Regions from separate parts of the Maccoyibacter intestinihominis genome, predicted to be linked through region 2. Evidence: predicted binding sites of a transcription regulator. Region 2 holds the regulator's gene; each other region holds the start of a gene.
What was found. The regulator Rex, encoded in region 2, represses fermentation and respiration genes when NADH is low (regulators of the CRP and FNR family bind a similar motif). The targets are predictions, from matches to a motif close to ATTGTTAANTANTTAACAAT.

Region 1 (4,565 bases), on a different contig from region 2:
TCTGTATCTGACTCTGCAGCTCTTAGAGATGCAGATCCCAATGGTATTAGCCTTGAATATGATGGATGAGGTGCGAAATAACGGCGGTTCCATAGATGTTATGGGAATGTCAGAAAAATTAGGCATTCCGGTTGTGCCGATTTCTGCAGTAAAGGCAGAAGGAATTTCAGAACTGGTGGAAAAGGTGATACGGACTGCCGAGAAAAAAAAATATCCGAAGATCACGGATTTTTGTGAAAAAGGACCGGTACACCGCTGTATCCATGCTCTTTCGCATCAGGTGGAAGACCATGCGCAGAATCTTGGAATTTCTCCGAGGTTTGCAGCAACCAAAGTGGTCGAAAATGATGTGGAAATTATCAAAAAGCTGAATTTCAGCCAAAATGAGTTTGAAATGATGCAGCATTCCATAGAAGAAATGGAAACAGACCATAAGATGGATCGCAATGCAGCGTTAGCGGATATGCGATATACCTTTATTGAAAAAGTATGTAAAGATACGGTCAAGCATCCGAAAGAAAGCAAAGAGCATAAAAGAAGTGAAAAGATTGACAGAATTTTAACGAATAAATATCTTGCAATTCCAATGTTTTTAGCAATTATGATGTTAATTTTTCATTTAACTTTTGGACTGATAGGAGCATGGCTGAGTGATCTGTTGAGCCTTGGGATTGAGCAGATCACGGATATCTGTGATAAGGGACTGACTGCTTATGGGATCAATCCGGTGGTACATAGCCTGATCATAGATGGCGTATTTGCAGGAGTCGGAAGTGTATTGAGCTTTTTGCCGGTTATTGTGGTGTTATTTTTCTTTTTATCCATTTTAGAAGATTCCGGTTATATGGCAAGGATTGCATTTGTAATGGACAAGCTGTTACGAAAGATCGGACTTTCCGGGAGGAGTTTTGTGCCGATGCTGATCGGATTCGGATGTACCGTGCCGGCAGTTATGGCAACGAGGACACTTTCTTCTGACCGCGACCGGAAAATGACGATCATGTTGACCCCGTTTATCAGTTGTTCGGCAAAGATACCGGTATATTCTGTGTTTGCCATGGCATTTTTTAAAGACCATGCGGCACTGGTGATGATGGCACTTTATGTAACCGGGATCGTAGTCTCTATTTTGGTGGCACTGATCCTAAAGGGAACTGTTTTTAGCGGAAAGCCGGTGCCTTTTGTCATGGAACTTCCAAACTATCGTCTGCCATCGGTAAAGAGTGTATTGCAACTGATGTGGGATAAGGCAAAAGATTTTTTACAGAGAGCATTTACGATCATATTTGTGGCAACGATCATCATATGGTTTTTACAGACCTTTGATACACGAATCAATGTGGTAACGGACAGTGCAAACAGTCTGTTAGCAGTGCTTGGAAGATGGGTAGCCCCGATTTTTACTCCGCTCGGTTTTGGAGATTGGAGGATTTCTACTTCGCTGATCACAGGATTTACGGCAAAGGAAGCCGTTGTAAGTACGATGAGCGTGTTGTGTGGCACAAGTATGTCCAATCTGCCGCAGACGTTGGGAAGCTTTTTCACACCGCTTTCCGCAGTCAGCTTTTTAGTATTTACACTGCTTTATACTCCATGTGTAGCAGCAATTGCAGCAATTAGACGGGAGATGGATTCTGCGTTACAGGCAGTCGGAATTGTAATCATGCAATGCGTCATCGCATGGCTGGTTGCATTTGGCGTATACCGGATCGGAAGTCTGCTATAGGAGGCAGGAAAAAGAGATAACATGAATATTTTGGACTGGATTTTATTAGGAGGCATCGGAGTGGCAGTATTTGTGGCTGTCCGATGCATTTGTAAGAAGCGTAAAAACGGGGATTGTATCGGTTGCAGCGGCAGTTGTGCCTCCTGCATGCGACAAAAAAATACGAAAAAATAGTATTAAATTTAGTACATGCACAAATTCCCTTGTCATAAGAGAAATCCTATGTTAGATTAGTATTAAGATGAAAGTGTTAAATAATTAACAATATTTTACATAGAAAACCATATGTAGCGAAATAGGAGGAAAGTATGAGAGGAATTCAGACACCGGTGTCGGAAATCAGACACAAAATTTTTACGGAAATTGCAAGGGTAGCATATGAATCAGAGAATATCAATGATTCTATTGAGGCAATTCCATTTAAAGTTTGTCCGGGAGATATTGCAAGCTACCGTGAGAGCATTTTTCATGAGAGAGCCATTGCATCTGAGCGGGTTCGTCTTGCCATGGGTATGTCACTCAGACCGGCAGATCATGTAGTGCATGTAACAAGCGGATTAGAAGAGAGTAATATTGCGGAAAAATATTATGAGCCGCCTCTTATGCAGGTCATTCCATCTGCCTGCAATTTCTGCGAGGACAAAAAATATGAAGTTTCTAATATGTGTCAGGGCTGTATCGCACATCCATGTATGGAGGTCTGTCCAAAGGATGCGATTTCCCGTGTAAAGGGAAAAGCCGTGATTGATCAGGAAAAATGTATCAAATGTGGTAAGTGTAAATCCGTCTGTCCATATGATGCCATTGCAAAAAAAGAAAGACCGTGTTCTATGGCATGTGGTGTAGGAGCCATTGGTACAGACCAGTATGGTCGTGCAAAGATTGATGCAGAGAAATGTGTTTCCTGCGGTCAGTGTATGGTAAGCTGTCCGTTTGGAGCGATTGCAGATAAGTCACAGATTTTCCAGTTGATTCGTTGTATGAAGCAGGGGGGAAACGTAATTGCAGAGGTTGCACCGGCATTTGTAGGTCAGTTCGGACCGGACGCAACACCAAGCAGAGTAAAAGCTGCATTGTTAGAGCTTGGATTCAGTGATGTTGTAGAGACTGCATTAGGTGCAGACATCGGAGCCGTTGCAGAAGCACATCACTATGCAAACCATGTAGCAACCGGAGAACTTCCATTCTTATTGACATCCTGTTGTCCTTCCTGGGCAATGCTTGCGAAGACACAGTTCCCGGATCTGATCGAGAGTGTATCTTCAGAGTTGACACCGATGGTAGCAACAGCAAGAAGTATCAAAAAAGAACATCCGGATGCAAAAGTCGTCTTTATCGGACCTTGTGCCGCAAAGAAATTAGAGGCAAGCCGCCGCGAGGTACGAAGCGATGTAGACTTTGTTATCACCTTTGAAGAATTGAGCGGAATGTTTGAAGCAAAAGGAATCAATCCGAATGATGAAAAAGGAGAAGGTTCTATGCACAATGCGACAGCAGCAGGACGTGGATATGCCGTTGCCGGAGGTGTTGCAGAGGCAGTTACAAACTGTATCCATGAATTCTATCCGGATATTGATGTTAAGATTGAACATGCAGAAGGTTTAGCAGAGTGTAAGAAAGTATTAATGCTTGCAAAAGCAGGAAAGAAAAACGGCTGCATGATCGAAGGAATGGGCTGTCCGGGAGGCTGTGTAGCAGGAGCCGGAACAATTCTTCCAATTGCAAAAGCAAAAGTTGAAGTTGAAAAAATGAAGAAAGCATCTTCCCGTCAGCTTCCACCGAAAGAATTAAGTGAGATTGAATTAGACTAAGCATTTTATTCGTATAAAGTCACAAAAACTGTAGAAAATACCGAACAGGGATTGAAAAATAAAATCCCCGAGGAGGTGTTGGAATGGTCAAGTGGTTTTATTATCCGAACAGGGAAAATGAAATTTCCAACAAAGGGTGGAAATTCAATATCACAGATATGAACGGAATGACGTATCGTGATGACTTGCAGTTTGACATCACAAATATGAATGGAATTACTGATCAGGATCATTTACGGTTTGATATCACAAATCTCAACGGGATATCAGACCGTGATGACATCAAATTTTCCATTACAAATATGAACGGACTGACAGTCTAGGAAAATCCGTTCCGACAGTTGATGAAACGCCATGAATGTTATATAATATTTCATGGCGTTTTTATCGTTTTATAGAAAATAGCTGTTTTACAATACAGAATAGACAGATGAGAATACCATATCACAACCGTAAACAGGAGGGAAACACCATGACAAAAGTAAGGACAAGATACGCACCAAGTCCGACCGGAAAAATGCATGTGGGAAATTTGCGTTCCGCATTGTATGAATTTTTAATAGCAAAGCATGCCGGAGGAGAATTTATGCTCCGCATTGAAGATACAGACCAGGAACGTTATGTAGAGGGAGCAACGGAGATCATCTACCGTACCTTAGAGACCGCAGGGTTAAAACATGACGAGGGACCGGACAAAGATGGCGGTTATGGCCCTTATGTACAGAGTGAGCGTATGAAGACCGGCATTTATCTGAAATATGCAAAAGAGTTAATTGAAAAAGGCGAGGCATATTATTGTTTTTGTGATAAAGAGCGCTTAGAGTCCATCAAGACAGAGGTCGTAGAAGGAAAAGAGATCACGATGTATGACAAACACTGTCTTTCTCTATCAAAAGAGGAGATAGAGGCAAATCTGTCTGCAGGAAAACCATATGTCATCCGCCAGAATATCCCAAATGAAGGTACAACGACCTTTCATGACGAATTATACGGAGATATTACCGTGGAAAATGCAGAGTTAGACGATA
Region 2 (4,565 bases):
CGTGACCATATCCGTCTGTTTTGATGACTGCGATGATCTTCGTATCGTCTTTTATTAATGTATGCATCTTTTCTAAATTGTGCATGACTGCATCCAGATTAATTCCTGCATAAACACGCTGATAATCCTGCTCTGTTTTCATTTTAATACCTCTTTGATTCCATCTAATATATCTTCTGCCATCAGGCTGTAGTAACCTGTTTTTTCTACCATTGCATCGCCCGAAAGTCCATGCACATAGACTCCGAACACCGCGGCTTCTTCCGGTGTCAGCCCGCCTGCAAGGAAGCCTGCTATGATCCCTGTTAAAACATCTCCGCTTCCCGCGGTTGCCATGCCATGATTTCCGGAAGTATTTACATATGTTTTTCCATAAGGAATACTTGTGATCGTCCTTGCATCTTTCAGAACGCAGATCACATTGTATTCTCTTGAAAAATCCTGTGCCGTCATTAAGATATTTTTCTTAATATACTCTATCGGCATATCTACCAGTCGTGACATCTCGCCTAAATGCGGTGTTACGATCAGATCCGTATGCGGACCTTTTAATATTTCTAATTCTTCGGATAACAGATTCAGTGCATCTGCATCCACAATGATCGGAACTGCCGCTGTCTGTATCGTGAGTTTTACAATCTGTCTTGCCGTGTCCGAGCGCCCCAGTCCCGGTCCAAGTACCAATACGTCTGCCCATTGTACTGCGGCGATCAGGGATTCTTTCAGATTCTTTTTTCCGTCATAGGTAACCGGGATTGCCTCCGGCAGCCTTGTAGTCAGCATCGTCCTGTTCTTTTCATGTGTAAAGACTTTGACCAGTCCGCAGCCGCTTAGATATGCCGCCTTTGCTGAAAAATATGCCGCTCCTGATATTTCTTCACTTCCGGCTATGACAAGCACTTTTCCGTAAGTTCCTTTGTTCGAATCTGCTTTTCTTTTTGGAAGTCTTGTTAAATCCTCTGCCTGTGGCATCAGCATCTGTGGCTCTTTTTCTAAAAAGCTCTCTTTTGTGATCCCGATATCTGCAATATGGATCTGCCCCGCCGCGTCTGCTCCCGGATACAGCCACAATCCTGTTTTATTGTATGCAAAGGTCACGGTGTGGTCCGCATAAAAGCAGTTTCCCATGACTGCCCCACTGTCCGCATGGATTCCGGATGGGATGTCAATCGCTATTTTTGTTCCTTCTAACCGGTTCATTTCTTCGATTGCTTCCCGGTGGATTCCCTCAACATTCCTTGAAAGCCCAATCCCAAACAGAGCATCTATGATCAGGGTATACGCAGTCTGTGCCTGTATCTGTGTCTGCATTTGTGTCTGTATTTGTGCCTGTTCTGAATCCGGCTCCTGCACGCAAAACTGCTCACAAAATCCCTCTTTTTGTTCCACGACTGGAATGCCATATGCTTTTAAGATATCATACTGCTTTTTCGTCTCTTCGGAACACTTTTCGGGATTTCCGATCAGCCATACCTCTACCTCATTGCCTTCTAAATAAAGCATCCGTGCCACTGCCATACCGTCTCCGCCATTGTTTCCGGTACCACAGACTACAAGTGTTCTCTTCGCATCTGCTGCTTCCTTTTTTATCATTTCCACAACACGCAGTGCCGCCCGTTCCATCAGAACAAGGGATGGCACTCCAAAGACTTCTATCGTATTCTTATCAATTTGCTTCATCTCTCTTGCATTCAGCAAATACTGCATTTTATCACTTCTCCCTTTTTGTAGGATTCCTAATGCAAAAACAACGCTCTACCGAACCGGTAAAGCGCCCGCTTTTTTATTCTTCTTCTTTTTTCTGTTCCTGTTCTTCTTCCTCTTTCAGGTCAAAGACATCTATGATCTCCGCACCAAAGATATCATGCATATAGGAATAGATTTCCTTACTGTTGATCTCACGGTTCTGCTTTTTGATGATATTCTTTTTCAGATCGATCCGCACCTGTTTGATCCAGGCATCGATTTCTTTGATCTCTTCATCATTTGTGCGAAGTTTCTCATAACAGAACTCCATGCTTGCTAACATGAGTCTTTCATTTGCGTCTTTGATCTGTTTTGGCAGTTCTAACAGTTCATCCTCACATGCTTCTATCTTTTCATTTACTTCGTTGATCAGGCGGGTGTTCTCATCCATGATCTTATCATTTGACGGTCGGTTACTCTGCTCATCACTCTCATCCATATGTGCAACAATGCTCTCCATCAGACTGGCTTTGACTTTTTTTAAGTCTTTGATATCCTGATTTGCCTGCCCCTGTCTGGCTATGAGATGATTCAATTCTTCTTCCGTACTCTGAATCTCGTCTGATTTTCCATGAATCGCAAACAGCCGGTGCCACTTCTGGTCTAAGACCAGAATCGGTACTTTCTTATTGATCAAGGCTCCTTTGAAATATTCTTTCTCTTTCATGTGAAATCCCCGTCCCTACTCTATTTTTCTTTTGCTGACTGATTTTTTACAATGTTATAGGACAACTGCATCAGACTGTCGGACAGATGAACGTTCTCTACTACCACGTCCTTATCTGTCAGTTCTAAATCCACATGTGCAAAATTCCAGATCGCATGTACGCCGGAATCCACCAGTTTCTTTGCAACTGCGTCTGCCTTTTGTTTTGGCATGGTCAATGCCGCAATATCCACATCGTGTGTCTTTAAGAAGTCTTCCATTTCATCAATCATATGAATTTCTATTCCACGCACTGTCTTTCCTTTCAGTGCAGGATTTACATCAAACAGGGCAATGATCACAAAGCCCAGTTTCTCAAATTTTACATAATTCGCAAGTGCCTGCCCCAGATTACCGGCTCCGACTACAATAATATTGTGTCTTTGATTTAAGCCTAAAATCTTACCGATCTCATCGTGCAAAAATTTTACATTATATCCATATCCCTGCTGTCCGAATCCGCCAAAGTTATTCAGATCCTGGCGTATCTGTGACGCAGTGACATTCATTCTGCTGCTAAGTTCATTCGACGAGATACGCTCTACGCCTTCGTCTAAAAGTTCCCCTAAATATCTATAATATCTGGGCATTCTGCGAATTACTGCCTGTGAAATCTCTTTTTCCACTTTAATTCCTCCTAAGCCAACTACATATATTATAAGCATTTGTAGTTTTACTGTCAATGTGTCAAAAATTTAACTATCTTCTGACAGCACTTCCCACTGCTCATACAGAGCTTCGAGTTTTTCAGAAAAAACGGCTCGTTCGCTTCCAAGTTCATTTAATTTTGCGGAATTTACTGCAATCGCAGGGTCCTGACACTGCTCATCGATCTCGGCGATTTTCTGCTCGCACATTTCAATCTCGGCTTCTACTTTTTGCAGTTCATTGGCAATTTTTCTGCGGCGTGCCTGTTCCTGCTTTTGTTTCTGCCAGTCCTGTTTGTTCTCTGTCTCTGCTTTTTCTTTTGAAACGGTTTCTGCATCTGACGGCGTTAACGTTTCCTGCTCTGTACGTTTTTCTATATAATAGTCATAATTTCCCAGATAATTTGTCAGCACTCCGTTAGACAGATCCAGTATCCGGTGTGCCGTCTTATTGATAAAATAACGGTCATGGGACACGAAAAAGACGGTTCCCGTATAGTGGTTCAATGCCGATTCCAATATTTCTTTTGAAAAAATATCCAAATGATTCGTCGGCTCATCGAGAATTAAAAAATTCGCCTTGCCAAGCATCAGCTTTGCCAAAGACACACGTCCACGCTCTCCACCACTCAGATCACCGATTCTTTTAAAGACATCATCATTGGTAAACAAAAATGCCGCTAAGGTATTTCGCACCTGTGTATTGTTCAGTTCCGGATATGCATCACTGATCTCTTCAAACAGTGTTTTTTCCATATGGAGTACCTGATGCTCCTGGTCATAATATCCGATATAGACATTGCTTCCAAGCCGGATGACTCCCGCATCCTCTTTGAGCATTCCGTTTAATATCTTTAAGATCGTTGTTTTTCCGGTTCCGTTGTTTCCGATCAGGGCAACATGCTCTCCACGCTTGATCTCAAAATCCAGATTTTCAAACAGTTTCTGGCTGCCAAAAGATTTTGCTAAACCCTCGACACTTAAGACATCATTACCGCTTAATATATTCGGCTCTAATGTGATCTTGATATCGGTATGTTCTTCCACCGGTTTTTCTAAACGATTGATCTTATCTAACAGCTTTTCACGGCTCTCTGCCCGCTTTATGGATTTTTCACGGTTAAAGGATTTCAGCTTGGTAATGACTTCTTCCTGATGTTTGATCTCCCGCTGCTGATTGTAATAGGCTTTTAGCTGTGCCTCGCGGACTTTTTCTTTTTTTACGGCATATTCAGAATAATTGCCTTCATAGACCTGCGCCTGATGCAGCGACACTTCAATGACTTTTGTCACGACACGGTCTAAAAAATAACGGTCATGGGACACGATGACTACCGCACCTTTGTAGTTCATCAAAAAGGTTTCTAACCATGTAATAGAGTTCATATCCAGATGGTTCGTCGGCTCATCTAACAGGATGATGTCCGGCTTTGTAACAAGCAGTCTTCCAAGCGCAACTCTGGTCT
Region 3 (4,565 bases), on a different contig from region 2:
GGTCAGAAAGTAGTTCTTTTCCATGAGGGATTAGAATATGCGGCAAATGAGTGGAATCTGAATGATGTCTATACACTGAATCTTGACGAGGAACGTCAGGTCAGTGCTGGCGAAGTTGCCGATGTGTTGTCAGCGATTCAAAAAGACGGTGCAAAGATGATTTTAGCGGAACGGACTTACGGCGAAGAATTAGCTGAAAGTGTAAAAAAAGAGACAAATGTTCCGGTAGTCTATTTAGACACCTGTGTACGGGGAAAATATGAAAAGGATGCCTATTTAAAAGCGATGCGCAGCAATTTAGAGGCGTTAAAGGAGGCATTGCAGTGATGAAAAAAATTATCGAACCCTGTGGGCTGCACTGTATCAAGATGAACCACTTAGGTGTAACGATTGGAAATCAGACTATTTTAGAAGATGTCAATATGCACATTCACTGTGGGACACTAAATGCAGTCATCGGACGCAACGGTGCAGGCAAGACTACTCTGATCCGGGCCATTTTAAATGATATCCCGCATGAGGGAAGCATTGATTTTCGTGATACGGAAAACGGTCATATGCGGCGCATGAAGATCGGTTATGTGCCGCAGTCTTTAAATATTGAAAAAAGGACACCACTCAGTGTCTATGATCTGATGGCGTCCTATCAGGGAAAGGCACCGGTATTTTTATATAAGAAAAAGCGGCTCTATGAAGAAATTCAGGAAGCCCTGCGTATTTTTGAGGTAGAAGATCTGATCGACAGACAGGTGTGCAATCTTTCCGGCGGTCAGCTTCAAAGGGTGCTGTTGTCAATGGCAATTATGGATGAGCCGAATCTTTTATTATTAGACGAACCGGTGTCCGGTATTGACCAGAACGGTATGGAATTATTCTATCGGACCATGGATTATTTAAAGAAAAATTTTGATCTGGCAATTATCCTGATCTCCCATGATCTGGACTATGTGGCAAAATATGCAGACAAAGTCCTGTTGTTAGATAAAAAGATCCTAAAGCAGGGAACACCGAAAGAAGTCTATGCGAGCGAGGAGTTCGGACGTATCTTTGGAATGGAGGGAAGAGCGTGATGCAGGCTGTTTTTACCGAATGGTTAGAATACGATTTTATGAAAAATGCACTGCTGGCAGTTCTGATCATTACTCCGTTATTTGGAATTCTTGGAACGATGATCGTAAATAAAAAAATGGCATTTTTCTCAGATTCATTAGGACATTCCGCATTGACCGGAATTGCGATCGGAGCCGTGCTTGGAATGAAGGATACGACACTTTCCATGATCCTTTTTGCAATCGTATTTGCGCTGCTTTTAAATAAGATCGCGGAAAAGAGTACCGCATCTACCGATACGCTGATCTCTGTTTTTTCTTCCGCAAGTATGGCACTTGGACTTGCTATTTTGTCAAAGGGAGGCAATTTCAGCAAATATTCATCATTGCTGGTGGGAGATATTTTGAGCATTACCAGACGGGAAATTCTCTATTTAGTAGCTATTTTTGCAGTAACATTAGTCTTCTGGGTGCTGGCATTTAACAAACTGTGCGCCGAGAGTGTCAATGTGACACTGGCAAAGAGCAAGGGGATTCCGGTAAAAGTCATAGAGAATCTGTTTTCCATATTGATCGCTCTTATCGTTATGCTTTCCATCAAATGGATCGGGATTCTTTTGATCAATGCACTGTTGATCCTGCCGGCAGCATCCGGCCGGAATATTTCGCAGAATATGCGAGAATATCATTTTTTTTCTGTGGTATTTTCCATTTTTTCCGGAGTGCTGGGACTTCTGGTGTCGTACTATACAAATGTTGCGACAGGTCCGATGATCGTGTTGATCGCATCGGTGATTTACTTTTCTACTTATGCCTATGGACGGAGGTTTGCGTAGTGAATAAGGACCCATTTAAAGAATATGTGAAACAGTCAGAACCGGGGAAGCGTGATAAGGGCTATGCGTGGTATACTGCAATCGGACTTCAGGCAGTAGATGGGTTACAGCCATCCCAATATTTGCTGGATACGGCAATTGAAACATAGAGGGGAATACAAGGACAACAGCCGTTTTTTTAATAAAATATCTCAGGACACTGGGATTCGATGCAACGAACGAGATTTTTGCTGAAAATGCATGGTACTTTAGAAATGCACTTGTGCGGGCAAATTATAATAATCTAACTAAAGGTGTCCATGAGATGATGGAATGCTTAGAGTTGTTTTTGTGGAATCTGTTACTGGGTGAAAAAAATGAGCTTCGGAATCGAACGATGCATATCAATGGTAAGTTCTTCGTAGCGGAAGAAACGAATATTGGATTTGGAAAAGCGGACATTGGGACCGAAAAAGCAGAGATTGATAAATGGCGGGTAGATATGTTACCGGATATATCTGATAAGACCGTAGGGCATATCGAGATCTTATTTGAGAAATATGGAACAGAAGAGGTCTTTGGCAGAACCGGTGTAGAGAGCACGACCGGTTTGAGGTCAACGAGAGCATCAGAACTGTTAAAACTGTTGGTAGAAAGAGGACTTGTCGAAAATGTAAAGGGACAGGGGAAAGGAAAATATCGGTTTCGGGAATAAGGTGTGATATATAAAAAATGGGGCTGTCCACATAAAGTGTGACAGCTCCATTTTCTATGTCTATGTAAGAATCAAATTCTTAGAAGTCTGTTAAATCAGCAGCTCTTCTCTCTAAGAAAGCAGTCATTCCTTCTTTCTTGTCATGTGTAGAGCAGGTAATACCGAATAAGTTTGCTTCCATCTCAACTGCGTTCTGGATATCCATGTCATAACCATTGTTAATTGCAGCTTTTGCGATAGATACAGCATAGCTTCCTTTAGAGATGATCTTCTTAGCCATGTCTTTTGCAGTGCTCATTAATTCTTCCTTAGCTACTACTTTGTTTACAAGACCGATTCTGTAAGCTTCTTCAGCGTTGATGTTGTCACATGTGAAGATTAATTCTTTTGCTCTTCCCATTCCAACTAAACGAGCAAGTCTCTGTGTTCCACCGAATCCAGGGATGATTCCAAGACCTGTCTCAGGCTGTGCGAAAGATGCATTGTCAGAAGCGATGCGGATATCACATGCCATAGAAATCTCACATCCACCGCCAAGAGCGAATCCGTTTACAGCAGCGATAGTAACCTGACGCATGTTCATTAATTTGAAGAAAGGAACAGATGCTTTCATACCAAATGCTCTTGCCTCTGCAGCAGAGAAGTTAACCATTTCAGAGATGTCAGCTCCTGCAACAAAAGATTTGAACTCGTTGCCCTTCTTGTCAGGACCACCTGTTAAGATAACAACCTTAACATCATCTCTTGCTTCGATTTCTGTTAATGCTTCGTTTAATTCATCCAGTGTTTCGCTGTTTAAAGCATTTAATGCAGCCGGTCTAGAGATAGTAAGAACGGCAATTTCGTCTGCAACTTCAAGTTTTAAATTGTTCATGAAAAACCTCCTAAATAAAATGTCTTTGTGTACATTACTATGTAAGTTCATTCTATAACTTTGACAAAAAATTGTCAATCCTTTCCTGTACTTTTCTGCCCTTTCTAAATATGTTATACTGTATACATAAAAATCGTAGAAAAAATGGAATGAGGAAGCGAATGTTATCAGAAATCCAGTTAGAAAAAATAAATGAACCGTTACTGTCATGGTTTGAGACTCATAAAAGAGTTCTTCCATGGAGAGAAAATCCGACACCTTATCGCGTATGGGTGTCGGAAATTATGTTACAGCAGACCCGAGTAGAGGCCGTCAAGCCATATTTTGAACGTTTTACGAAAGAGCTGCCGAATGTCCGCCATCTTGCAGAATGTGACGAGGAACGTCTTTTAAAGCTGTGGGAAGGGCTGGGGTACTACAACCGCGTGCGGAATATGCAGATCGCAGCAAAAACAGTGATGGAAGAGTATCAGGGAAAACTTCCGGCAGATTATGAAAAATTGCTGACGTTAAAGGGAATCGGTCATTATACGGCAGGTGCAATTGCTTCGATTGCTTATGGGATACCTGTTCCGGCGGTGGATGGCAATGTACTGCGGGTCATCACAAGGATCACTGCCGATGATACAGATATTATGAAGCAGGCGTTCCGTACACAAATGGAGCAGCAGTTGAAAGAATCCATGCCAAAAGAAGCGGCAAGTGCTTACAATCAGGCATTGATGGAATTAGGAGCAACGGTCTGTGTCCCGAATGGGGAGCCGGACTGTGACAACTGCCCTGTACAAAATATCTGTATGGCTAAAAAAGAAGGGAGCCAGATGGCATATCCGGTGAAGTCCAAAGCAAAACAAAGACGGATTGAGAAAAAAACGGTTTTTGTAATCCGGGACGGCAGCCGTGTAATCCTGAATAAACGTCCGGAGAAGGGACTTTTAGCCGGACTCTATGAATTTCCAAATGTAGAGGGGCATCTGAGTGAAGAAGAGGCATTAGAATATGTAAAAGAAATGGGACTGCTTCCGATGCGGATACAGGAGTTAGAGGAGGCAAAACATATTTTTTCACATATTGAATGGCAGATGGCCGGTTATGTGATCAAGGTTGCACAG

Region 1: the regulator Rex is predicted to act here: its motif matches at 1,973-1,992, upstream of WMO43_RS08200 (4Fe-4S dicluster domain-containing protein).
Region 3: the regulator Rex is predicted to act here: its motif matches at 3,513-3,532, upstream of WMO43_RS06040 (enoyl-CoA hydratase-related protein).

What each region holds. Positions count from the first base shown of each region.
Region 1 covers NZ_JBBMEX010000007.1:96,136-100,700, reverse strand. Annotated here, with positions in the region: partial or broken gene feoB (ferrous iron transport protein B) at 1-1,726, shown strand, start outside; gene WMO43_RS08200 (4Fe-4S dicluster domain-containing protein) at 2,035-3,537, shown strand; gene WMO43_RS08195 (hypothetical protein) at 3,621-3,860, shown strand; gene gltX (glutamate--tRNA ligase) at 4,010-4,565, shown strand, end outside.
Region 2 covers NZ_JBBMEX010000006.1:16,469-21,033, reverse strand. Annotated here, with positions in the region: gene alr (alanine racemase) at 1-142, opposite strand, end outside; gene WMO43_RS06885 (NAD(P)H-hydrate dehydratase) at 139-1,707, opposite strand; gene WMO43_RS06880 (hypothetical protein) at 1,784-2,413, opposite strand; gene WMO43_RS06875 (redox-sensing transcriptional repressor Rex) at 2,434-3,117, opposite strand; gene abc-f (ribosomal protection-like ABC-F family protein) at 3,148-4,565, opposite strand, start outside.
Region 3 covers NZ_JBBMEX010000005.1:34,143-38,707, forward strand. Annotated here, with positions in the region: gene WMO43_RS06015 (metal ABC transporter substrate-binding protein) at 1-327, shown strand, start outside; gene WMO43_RS06020 (metal ABC transporter ATP-binding protein) at 327-1,070, shown strand; gene WMO43_RS06025 (metal ABC transporter permease) at 1,070-1,885, shown strand; gene WMO43_RS06030 (hypothetical protein) at 1,885-2,034, shown strand; gene WMO43_RS06035 (hypothetical protein) at 2,190-2,579, shown strand; gene WMO43_RS06040 (enoyl-CoA hydratase-related protein) at 2,659-3,453, opposite strand; gene mutY (A/G-specific adenine glycosylase) at 3,615-4,565, shown strand, end outside.